Linked DNA regions of Sinorhizobium fredii USDA 257. The protein of the gene in region 2 interacts with the protein of the main gene of each other region in a pairwise test. Links are inferred from orthologs where the notes say so. Each region holds a gene or a part of one and is shown on either strand. Other genes may lie near its edges.

Region 1 (5,356 bases), 1.9 Mb from region 2 along the record:
TGACGAAGACCAATGTCTTAGCGGCAAACAAAAAAACCGGCCAGAACTTTCCGGCCGGTTTGTTTGCGTGAAAGACCTTGCCTACTCAGGCGATACCGCCGAGGCAGACATATTTGATTTCCATGAACTCCTCGATGCCGTATTTCGAGCCCTCGCGGCCGAGGCCGGAGAGCTTGACGCCACCGAAGGGCGCTTCCGCCGTCGAGATCAGACCGGTATTGACGCCGACCATGCCGTACTCCAGCGCCTCCGCGACGCGGAAGACGCGCGCCAGATCCTTGGCATAGAAATAGGAGGCCAGGCCGAATTCGGTGTCGTTCGCCTGGCGGATGACGTCCGCCTCGTCCTTGAAGCGGAAGAGCGGCGCCACCGGACCGAAGGTTTCCTCGCGCGCCACCGCCATCGCCTGGGTGACGTCCGCCAGCACCGTCGCCTCATAGAAGCTGCCGCCGAGCGCGTGGCGCTGGCCGCCCTGGATGACGCGGGCGCCCTTGGCGAGCGCGTCGGCGACATGCTCCTCGACCTTCTCAAGCGCCGGCTTGTCGATCAGCGGCCCGAGAATGACGCCCTCTTCCATCCCGTTGCCGGTCTTGAGCTTGGCGACCGCTTGAGCCAGCTTCGCCGAGAAGGCTTCGTAGACGCCGTCTTGGACATAGAGGCGGTTGGCGCAGACGCAGGTCTGACCGTTGTTGCGGAACTTGGCGATCAGGGCGCCCTCGACCGCAGCATCGAGATCCGCGTCGTCGAAGACGATGAAAGGCGCGTTGCCGCCGAGTTCGAGGCCGAGCTTCTTGATCGTCGCGGCGCTCTGGCGGTAGAGCTCGGCGCCGACCTCGGTCGAGCCGGTGAAGGTCAGCTTGCGCACGGTCGGGTTGGAGGTCATCTCGGCGCCGATCTCGCGGGCCGAGCCGGTTATGACGCTGAACAGGCCCTTCGGCATGCCGGCCCGCTCGGCGAGCACGGCGATGGCGATCGCCGAGAACGGCGTCTGCGCGGCCGGTTTCAGCACCATGGCGCAGCCGGCGGCAAAGGCGGGGCCGGCCTTGCGGGTGATCATCGCATTCGGGAAGTTCCAGGGTGTGATGGCAGCGACCACGCCGATCGGCTGCTTCATCACCAGGATGCGCTTGTCCTTCTGGTGGCCGGGCACGAGGTCGCCATAGACGCGCCGCCCCTCTTCGGCGAACCATTCGATGAAGCTCGCGCCATAGACGATCTCGCCGGTCGCTTCGGCAAGCGGCTTGCCCTGCTCGATAGTCAATATCCGGCCTAGATCGTCCTTGTTCTCGATCATCAGCTCGAACCAGCGGCGCAGGATTGCCGCGCGCTCCTTAGCGGTTCGCGCCGCCCATTCCTTCTGCACCCGCGCGGCGATCTCGATCGCGGCCCTGGTCTCGGCGGCACCGAGCTTCGGCACAAGACCGATGATCTCGCCGGTCGCCGGGTTGTTCACCTCGATCGCATTCTGCGGGTCCGCTTCGATCCAGTTGTCGCCGACGAGCGCGGCCTGGCGAAACAGCGACGGGTCCTTCATGTTCATGGCTGGTCCTTCCCTCGGAAAACTTTACAGAACTTATACAACTTTTTTCGGTTTCGACAATCGGTCGGGACACCCTTTCTGCTTTTCCCCTCAAACAAAAGGCAAGCCTCCGCAGCGCCGCTCCCGGGGGAACCCCAAATCAGAACGGCTGCCGTCTCGCTTCGTTCCAACCTTTCGAAGGGTCCTTGCGGTGCAAGATCCAACTCCGATCATTTTTCGGAGAGCGCGTTTCAAAGCGCCTGCATCTTCTATAGCGTCGCGGCGAATCCGGCTCCTCGCGGACGCTTCATCTGCAAGTCGAAGGGCCTCCCAAGGAATTCCCATGCAGGACAAGGATGCTCGTTCGTGACAGAAATCAACCACAGAAAAGCCGACCACCCGATCCACTCGATCTTCCTCGAGCGGTGGTCGCCCCGCGCCTTCACCGGCGAAGAAATCAGCGAAACGGACCTGCTGGCGCTCTTCGAAGCGGCGCGCTGGGCGCCTTCGGCGAGCAACATGCAGCCTTGGCGCTTCGTCTATGCCCGGCGCGGCACAGAGTACTTTGCGTCGCTGCTGGAGACGCTCGACGAAGGCAACCAGCGTTGGGCGAAGAACGCTTCGGCGCTCGTCATCATTCTGTCGAAGACCCACAGGTTGACATCGAGCGGCGAGCTGAGACCCGCCTATACCCACGCCTTCGATACGGGTGCTGCCTGGTTTGCACTGGCGCTGCAGACGCAGCTTGCCGGATGGCATGCCCATGCCATGGCGGGGATTGACCGAGACAAGGCAATGCACGTGCTCGGCGTCCCGGAGCACTACCGGGTCGAGGCGGCCGTGGCGATCGGCAGGATCGCCGATCCCTCCACCCTTCCGGAGTATCTGCGCGAAAGGGAAAGGCCGAGCCAGCGCAAGGCGATCGGCGAATTCGTCTTCGAGGGTCGATTCAGGGGCGATTGACGCCTGGAGCTGGAATCGGGCGGCGTTTGCATGGTCTGTGCCCAGCGCACAAAAGAAAAAGCGTGGGAGCGAAGACGCCCCACGCTTTTGTTTTCAACGCACCGAAGCGCTTCTTTCCGAATCGATCGCTTCGTCAGATGTCCAGGTTGGCGACGCTCAGCGCATTTTCCTGGATGAAGTCGCGGCGCGGCTCGACCTCGTCGCCCATCAGCCGCGAGAACAGGCCATCCGCGTCGGTGGCGTCGGCAACCCTGACCTGCAGCAGCGAGCGGACGTTCGGATCGAGCGTGGTTTCCCACAATTGCTCGGCGTTCATCTCGCCAAGACCCTTGTAGCGCTGCATGGTCAGGCCCTTGCGGCCGGCGGCAAAGATCGCGTCCAGAAGGGCACGCGGCCCGCTGATCTCCTGCGTGCCATCGCGGCGCCTGAGCACCGGCGGCTCCGAATAAACTTCCTTGAGTTTCCCCGTCAGCTGATCGATGTGGCGGGCATCGGAGGAGCCGATCAGCGCCATGTCGAGCACCGCCACTTCCTTGACGCCGCGCACCATGCGCTCAAGCCTCAGACCGCCCTCGGCCGTCACCGATCCGACCCAGCCGCGTTCGGTCTCTTCGGCAATGACATCGAGACGGCGCGCCACTTCGACCGCGACCTTCTGGTAGTCGTCCTGGTGGCTGTTGAGTTCCGTATTGAGCGCACCGGCAATGGCCGCCTGCTCGACGATTGCCCGGTTGTAGCGCGAATGCAGCCCCTCCATCAGCGAGCGCAGGCGCAAGGCGTCGTTGATGACCTCGCGGAGATCCTGCCCGGCCCGGACCTCGCCGGAGCCGAGTGTCAGCGATGCCTCCTCGAGGCCCATGGTGACCAGATAATCCTCGAGCGCCTTTTCGTCCTTCAGGTACTGGGCGGACTTGCCGCGCGTCACCTTGTAGAGCGGCGGCTGGGCGATATAAAGGTGGCCCCGCTCGATCAGCTCCGGCATCTGCCGGAAGAAGAAGGTGAGCAGCAGCGTGCGGATGTGGGCGCCGTCGACGTCGGCGTCCGTCATGATGATGATCTTGTGGTAGCGCAGCTTGTCGGCATTGAACTCGTCCTTGCCGATCGAGGTGCCGAGCGCGGTGATCAGCGTGCCGATTTCCTGGCTCGACAGCATCTTGTCGAAGCGGGCGCGCTCGACGTTCAGGATCTTGCCGCGCAGCGGCAGGATCGCCTGGTTCTCGCGCGAACGGCCCTGCTTGGCTGAGCCGCCTGCCGAGTCGCCCTCCACCAGGAACACCTCCGACTTCGCTGGATCGCGCTCGGAGCAGTCGGCGAGCTTGCCCGGCAGCGACGAGATGTCGAGCGCGCCCTTGCGGCGCGTCAGTTCGCGAGCCTTGCGGGCCGCCTCGCGGGCAGCGGCCGCTTCGACGACCTTGCCGACGAGGATCTTCGCCTCGGAGGGATTTTCCTCGAGCCAGACGCTGAGCGCCTCGTTGACGAGGCTTTCGACAACGGGTCTGACTTCGGACGATACCAGCTTGTCCTTTGTCTGCGAGGAAAACTTCGGATCCGGCACCTTGACCGACAGAACCGCCGTCAGGCCCTCCCGGCAATCATCGCCGGTCAGCGACACTTTTTCCTTCTTGGTGATGCCGGACGTATCGGCATAGGAGGTGATCTGGCGGGTGAGCGCCCCGCGGAAGCCCGCCATATGGGTGCCGCCGTCGCGCTGCGGGATGTTGTTGGTGAAGCAGAGCACGTTCTCGTGGTAGCTGTCGTTCCACCACATCGCCACCTCGACGGTGATCCCGTCCTTCTCGCTGCGGATCGACACCGGCTTGTGGACGAGCGGCTTCTTCGCCCGGTCAAGATAGGCGACGAAGGCCTCGAGCCCGCCGTCATACATCATCTCGTCGCGGCGGATGTCGGAATGGCGCTTGTCAGTGAGCACGATCCGGACACCGGAATTCAGGAAGGCGAGCTCGCGCAGCCGGTGTTCGAGCGTCGCATAGTCGAATTCGGTCTTCGAGAAGGTCAGCTCGCTCGGCAGGAAGGTGACTTCGGTGCCGGTCTCGCTGCCGGCGTCTCCGGTGATCGCCAGCGGCCCGTCGGCGACGCCGTGGGTGAAACTCATCTCGTGAATCTTGCCGGCGCGGCGGATCTTGAGCTTCAGGGCGACGGAGAGCGCGTTGACGACCGAAACGCCGACGCCGTGCAGGCCGCCGGAAACCTTGTAGGAGTTCTGGTCGAATTTGCCGCCGGCGTGGAGCTGCGTCATGATGACTTCGGCCGCCGAGACGCCCTCTTCCCGGTGGATATCCGTCGGAATGCCGCGACCGTTGTCGGTCACGGTGACCGAACCGTCCGGATTGAGCGTGACGGTGACGATGTCGGCGTGGCCCGCCAGCGCCTCGTCGATCGCATTGTCGACGACCTCATAGACCATGTGGTGCAGACCGGAGCCGTCATCGGTGTCGCCGATATACATGCCCGGGCGCTTGCGCACGGCATCGAGGCCCTTCAGCACCTTGATGGAATCGGCACCATATTCGGCAATCGCGCCGGCTTCGGTCTCAGAGATATCGGTCATTCGGCTTCAGGTCTTTCCAGGTTCTTCGGACGCGGCGATTCGTTGCGAATCACAGCGCGGACGCCTCGCGGACTATAGGAAATTTGTCCACGGGTTCCAAACCCCGGGCCACAGGAGCACGGCCAGGGCGAGGCTTCATCCCCTGTCATTATCAGGAAATGTGGCTTTTTCCAAAATATCTTCCATCGCCTCGATCGCTTCGCCCGACAGGCCGCGAATCCGCTCGCTCAGACGGTTTGCAAAGGCCGTGTGGCCGGGCGGCAGGCCCGATGTGTCGAGGACCACTCGCGGGTCGGAAAGCCGCG
Region 2 (6,186 bases):
CCTTTCTCTCCTGGCGCCGCTCGAAGATCATTTCGAAGGAGATCCAGAAGAGCAGCAGGCCGCCGGCAATGCGGAAGGCACCGATCGAGATGCCGAGCAGGCCGAGAATGCCGTCGCCGAAAAGCGCAAAGGCGGCAAGAATGAAGAAGGCGATCAACGAGCCGCGGGTAGCGACCTGGAAGCGCTCCTGCCGGCTCAAGCCGACCGTGAGGCTCAGAAAAATCGGCGCGAGACCCGGTGGATCGAGCGTGACGAGAAGCGTCGTGAGCGCGTTGACCAAGAGATCCAAATCGAACATCCGTTCCCCCTCCGGATTGACCCCGGTATTTCCGGTAGCAGAGCCGCATTGTTAGGCAAGCCATGCGTGCTTGGAAAGGGGCGCTAGCCAAGCGCCGCGCAATGGCTTAAACCCGGTCGACGCGGGAGCATGCCAGCAGATCCGGCGCCTGTAGAGGAAGTTATTCCGATTGGTGCACGCGTGCCCTAGAAAAGCCCGTTCCGCCAGCAAAAGACTGTTCAAAACCATTGGCCAAAATTGGCGCTTGAAGCGGCATTCGGCTATAAGAACTGACTGATTCTGAACAAAGATCGTGATCGACATTGACTGAACAAAGCACTCCCGGCGGCGGAAAAACTCCGCCAGGCATCGAGCCGATTTCCATCATCGAGGAAATGCAGCGGTCCTATCTCGATTACGCCATGAGCGTGATCGTTTCGCGCGCGCTTCCCGATGTGCGTGACGGCTTGAAACCCGTTCACCGCCGCATCCTTTACGGGATGAGCGAGCTCGGCATCGATTGGAACAAGAAATACGTCAAATGCGCCCGCGTTACCGGCGACGTGATGGGTAAATACCATCCGCACGGCAACGCGGCGATCTACGATGCGCTGGCGCGCATGGCGCAGGACTGGTCGCTCAGGCTGCCGCTGATCGACGGGCAGGGCAATTTCGGCTCCGTCGACGGCGATCCGCCGGCGGCCGAGCGTTACACCGAGTGCCGGCTGCAGAAGGCGGCCCATTCGCTGCTCGATGACCTCGACAAGGAAACGGTCGATTTCCGCGACAACTACGACGGCACGCTGCACGAGCCGGTCGTCGTTCCGGCGAAATTTCCGAACCTGCTGGTCAACGGCGCGGGCGGCATCGCCGTCGGCATGGCGACCAACATCCCGCCGCACAATCTCAGCGAAGTCATCAATGGCTGCATCGCGCTGATCGACGATCCGGCGATCGAATTGCCGGATCTGATGCAGATCATTCCGGGACCCGATTTCCCCACCGGCGCCCTGATCCTCGGCCGCGCCGGCATTCGCCAGGCCTATGAGACGGGCAGGGGTTCCGTCATCATGCGGGGCCGCGCCCATATCGAGCCGATGCGCGGCGATCGCGAGCAGATCATCATCACCGAAATTCCCTATCAGGTGAACAAGGCGACGATGATCGAGAAGATGGCCGAACTGGTGCGCGACAAACGCATCGAGGGCATCTCCGATCTCCGCGACGAATCCGACCGGCAGGGCTATCGCGTCGTCATCGAGCTGAAGCGCGATGCCAATGCCGAAGTCATCCTCAACCAGCTCTATCGCTACACGCCGCTTCAGACCTCCTTCGGCTGCAACATGGTGGCGCTGAACGGCGGCAAGCCGGAGCAGCTGACGCTGCTCGACATGCTGCGCGCTTTCGTCTCCTTCCGCGAAGAGGTCGTTAGCCGGAGAACGAAATACCTGCTGCGCAAGGCGCGCGAGCGCGCGCACGTCTTGGTCGGCCTTGCCATCGCCGTCGCCAACATCGACGAAGTCATAAAGTTGATCCGCCACGCGCCCGATCCGCAGACGGCGCGCGAGCAGTTGATGGAACGCCGCTGGCCGGCCCACGATGTCGATTCCCTGATCCGGCTGATCGACGATCCGCGCCATCGGATCAACGAAGACGGCACCTACAACCTCTCGGAAGAGCAGGCACGCGCCATTCTCGACCTGCGCCTGCAGCGTCTGACCGCGCTTGGCCGCGATGAAATCGGCGATGAACTCAACAAGATCGGCGAGGAGATCCGCGATTATCTCGAAATCCTCTCCTCGCGGCTCCGCATCATGCAGATCGTCAAGGACGAGCTTGCAGCGGTTCGCGACGAATTCGGTACGCCGCGCCGCACCGAGATCGCCGACGGCGGTCCGGATATGGACGACGAGGACCTGATCGCCCGGGAAGACATGGTCGTCACCGTGTCGCACCTCGGCTACATCAAGCGTGTGCCGCTGACGACCTACCGGGCGCAGCGCCGCGGCGGCAAGGGCCGCTCCGGCATGGCGACGCGCGACGAGGATTTCGTTACCCGCCTATTCGTCGCCAATACCCACACGCCGGTTCTGTTCTTCTCTTCTCGCGGCATCGTCTACAAGGAGAAGGTCTGGCGATTGCCGATCGGCACGCCGCAGTCGCGCGGCAAGGCACTGATCAACATGCTGCCGCTGGAACCCGGCGAGCGCATCACGACGATCATGCCGCTTCCCGAGGACGAAACGACCTGGGAAAACCTGGACGTGATGTTCTCGACGACGCGCGGCACGGTGCGCCGCAACAAGCTGTCCGACTTCATCCAGGTCAACCGCAACGGCAAGATCGCGATGAAGCTCGAGGAGGAGGGCGACGAAATCCTCTCGGTCGAGACCTGCACGGAATTCGACGACGTCGTGCTGACGACGGCGCTCGGCCAGTGCATCCGCTTCCCGGTCTCCGATGTGCGCGTCTTTGCGGGCCGCAACTCGATCGGCGTGCGCGGAATTTCGCTCGGCGATGCCGACCGGATCATCTCCATGGCGATCCTCGCTCACGTCGAAGCCGAACCGTGGGAGCGCGCTGCCTATCTGAGACGGTCGGCGGCCGAACGTCGCGCTACCACCGGCGAGGATGAAGAGATCGTGCTTGTCGGGGAGGAGGTCGCCAATGGTGGCGAACTCACCAACGAGCGCTACGAGGAACTGAAGGCCCGCGAGCAATTCGTGCTGACGCTTTCCGAGAGGGGCTTCGGCAAGCGCTCCTCCTCCTACGACTTCCGCACCTCCGGTCGTGGCGGCAAGGGCATTCGCGCCACCGATACCTCGAAGACAGCGGAAATCGGCGAACTCGTCGCGGCCTTCCCGGTCGAGCACAACGACCAGATCATGCTCGTTTCCGATGGTGGCCAGCTCATCCGCGTGCCGGTGGACGGTATTCGCCTGGCAAGCCGCGCCACCAAGGGCGTCACGATCTTCTCCACCGCCAAGGACGAGAAGGTTGTCTCGGTCGAACGGATCAGCGAACCGGAAGGCGAGGACGAGATCGAGGAGATCGTCACGGCCGGTGAAGCCATTGTGGCTGAGCCGCCAGCGGACGCCGACGATTGAGCGAGTTTGCTATAAGCGACAAGGAGCCCGCCGGATATGGCGGGCTTTCTTTATAAGTGAGTTTCGTCGAGGCCCGTGCGACGACACCGAGCTCTCGAATCAGTTCTTGAAGACAACGCAGGCGCCGCCGCTCCGGCGAATGGCGGTGCACAACTTGTCCGCCTCGGCGCGGGTCTGGCGGCCGATGCGGGCGGCATAACGCGTTCTGCCTCCGAAGCTGCCATTGCGCTCGCGCACCACCAGCGCCTTTTCACCACTGATTGGCGCCGGCAGTCTCTTTACGGCATTCACGAACAGGCGGTACGCAATGGTTTTGCGCTGGTGGGCCGCCAGTTGAACGCCCCATGGTGCCCAGGGAGCCTCGTCCACGACGACGACCTCTCGCAGTCGCCGGGTGTTGGCGAGCGCAACGCAGCCATCCAGGAAGCTCTTGTTTTTGTCGAGCGCGAGGTCGGGCGACTTTGGCGGGTTGTCACGCCAATCCTCCACCGGATGGGCGGTGATCGCCAGGACATATTCGCGCGTCTCGTAGGGCAACCAGTCAATCTCGAGAAACCGTTCGAGCCCGGCCTCTCCTGCATTGTAAGCGGCTGCTGCGAAACCAAGATTGCCGTAACGGAGCTTGAGTTCGCTCAGATATTCGGCCGACTTGCCGAGGGCCGCCACGGCGTCGAAGCTGTTGGACAGGCCGCGCAGCTTTGCCGTTCCGGGCATGAATTGGGCGATCCCTTCGGCGCCTTTCGGGCTGACGGCGTCCGGTTGAAACAGGCTTTCGCGCCAGATCAGCCGTGCGAAGAAGGGCGCTGGCAGACCGTTTGCCTCGGCATAATGCTCGATAATGCCGCATACGTCCCGGGCAAAATTCTCGCGGCGGACGCAGAGGGAAACCGACGGGCTTGTCGCAGACACACCGGAGTAGAGGCATTTGCGCGCGACCGGGGCGTCGGTTCGCGCGTCGGCGATACCGGCAAAGGCCATCACGGTCAGCAGTCCGGCCCCGGCAGTGCGCGCCAGACGTCCCATTCGGTTGCTCCAGATGTGGCATCGGCCCGCTCTGCTCGGTTTGACCATACGGCTCCTCGGCGCTGAACGAGTGAATATGAATAGCATCTTCGCCGCCGACGAGAAACGGGGCAGGCGCGGCGGCCGAACGAATCGCTGCTCTGCGCCCATACGCTTCGTCATCTCCCTCAACGATGTCGGGCAAAAAAAGAGGGCCGCAAGAAAACTTGGGCCCTTGTAGTTGTGAAGGTAATTAGAACCTCCAGAGGGGAACAGCTGCTGCGGTGGCACTGGGAGGAGAAGCCACCAAAGTGCATCAGCTGGGTTTGGTATGCTGCTTTTTTGGGCGAGGAGCAATCATATAATATGCATGACAGCCATGCCGCCTGCGCATCCCTGCATATTTTTGCATCGCACAATGGCATTGCCTTGCAGTACGGTTTCGCAGCGGAGAAATACTTATTCGCAAAAACAAGAGGTTAAGAGAAGTGCTGGCAACTGCTCATAAATCGAGCAATCGCTCCGAACGTCAGAAGTTCCAGTTGCGTGCCTTGGCGACAATAAAGTCGCGAAAGACCTTCAGCTTCGCGGCGTTCTTCATTTCGTCTGGATAGCAGAAATAAGTATCGAATGAGGGGATATCGGCGCTGATCGGCAGCTGGATCAACCCAGGATCCCGCCCGACGATGTAGTCGGGAAGCATGGCGATGCCGATACCAAGCAGGCAGGCGCGCTTGATCGAGGTCTGACTGTTGATCTGCAAGTGCGATACGCGCGGATTGTCCGGGTCCCGTCCGGCGATCTCCAGCCAGTTCACGTCAAGCAGGTAATTGGGTGCCGGTTCGCCGAAGGTAATGATGCGGTGGTTGTCGAGGTCCTGGATCGACTGCGGCTCGCCGTGCTTGTTGATGTAAGAGGGCGCGGCGTAGATATGCATGTGCACCGTGAAAAGCTTGCGCTGGATCAGATCCGATTGCTGCGGCTGGCGCAAGCGGATGGCGCAGTCGGCGTGCCGCATGTTCACGTCGAGCTCTTCATTGTCGAGAATGAGTTGCACCTGGACGTCCGGGTAGAGCGCCATGAATTCCTGGACCTTGTCCGTCAGCCAGCCCTGGCCGAGACCGACGGTCGTGGTGATGCGCAATTTTCCGCTCGGCTTGTCGGTCGTCTCGGTGAGCTTCGCCTTGACGCTCTCGAGCTTCATCAGCACTTCGTGCGCCGTCCGATAGAGCATCTCGCCCTGTTCGGTCAGAATCAAACCGCGCGCGTGGCGATGAAACAGTTTGATGCCGACATCCTGCTCGAGCGCGCTGACCTGCCGGCTGATTGCCGATTGCGAGAGGTGAAGTTTGTCTGCCGCATGCGTGAACGAGCCGGCCTCGGCCGCCGCATGAAATATGCGCAGTTTGTCCCAGTCTAGCGACATGAAATCCCCCATAAAGGACCGTTCGGAGGAAAGGGTAGAGTCCTCCGCGCGTCACCGATGCGTCTGTTCCCATGCGAAGCCACGCCCTCTACAGCGCCGCGTCAAGTCAGACGCAAAGATCGCCGTAGAACTTTGAATTACCGCATGTTTTTATCCTTAGATCGGCTCCGAACTAAGGAAACATGCAATAGGACGTAGGCCCCGTTTTGCAGCTTCTATTCGGCTGCAATTGCGACGGGCATATGACCCGCCAGATATTTCTCCGCCTCGAGCGCCGCCATGCAGCCCATCCCGGCGGCGGTGACCGCCTGACGATAGATATCGTCGGTCACGTCGCCGGCAGCAAAAACCCCGGCGACATCGGTCGCGGTCGA

What was found. The genes of interacting proteins can lie anywhere in the genome.
Region 1: the proteins of gyrA (region 2) and gyrB interact in binary tests that used the Escherichia coli proteins (3 or more experiments, as listed by UniProt). The link is inferred for Sinorhizobium fredii USDA 257 from one-to-one orthologs.

What each region holds. Positions count from the first base shown.
Region 1 is NC_018000.1:6,112,632-6,117,987, reverse strand. The notes cover bases 2,334-5,356. They hold gyrB (DNA topoisomerase (ATP-hydrolyzing) subunit B), read right to left. Parts: upstream 5,052-5,356; coding sequence 2,616-5,051; downstream 2,334-2,615. Other genes in these bases: USDA257_RS28640 (helix-turn-helix domain-containing protein), read right to left, coding at 5,187-5,356; USDA257_RS28650 (nitroreductase family protein), read left to right, coding at 2,334-2,482. In the rest of the region: gabD (NADP-dependent succinate-semialdehyde dehydrogenase), read right to left, coding at 86-1,540; more of USDA257_RS28650, read left to right, coding at 1,886-2,333. UniProt on the Escherichia coli protein: DNA gyrase negatively supercoils closed circular double-stranded DNA in an ATP-dependent manner to maintain chromosomes in an underwound state.
Region 2 is NC_018000.1:4,166,233-4,172,418, forward strand. What follows is about bases 254-3,584. They hold gyrA (DNA gyrase subunit A), read left to right. Parts: upstream 254-600; coding sequence 601-3,384; downstream 3,385-3,584. Other genes in these bases: USDA257_RS19440 (MarC family protein), read right to left, coding at 254-298; USDA257_RS19450 (transglycosylase SLT domain-containing protein), read right to left, coding at 3,484-3,584. Also shown: more of USDA257_RS19440, read right to left, coding at 1-253; more of USDA257_RS19450, read right to left, coding at 3,585-4,407; USDA257_RS19455 (LysR family transcriptional regulator VtlR), read right to left, coding at 4,916-5,812; trxB (thioredoxin-disulfide reductase), read right to left, coding at 6,028-6,186. UniProt on the Escherichia coli protein: A type II topoisomerase that negatively supercoils closed circular double-stranded (ds) DNA in an ATP-dependent manner to maintain chromosomes in an underwound state.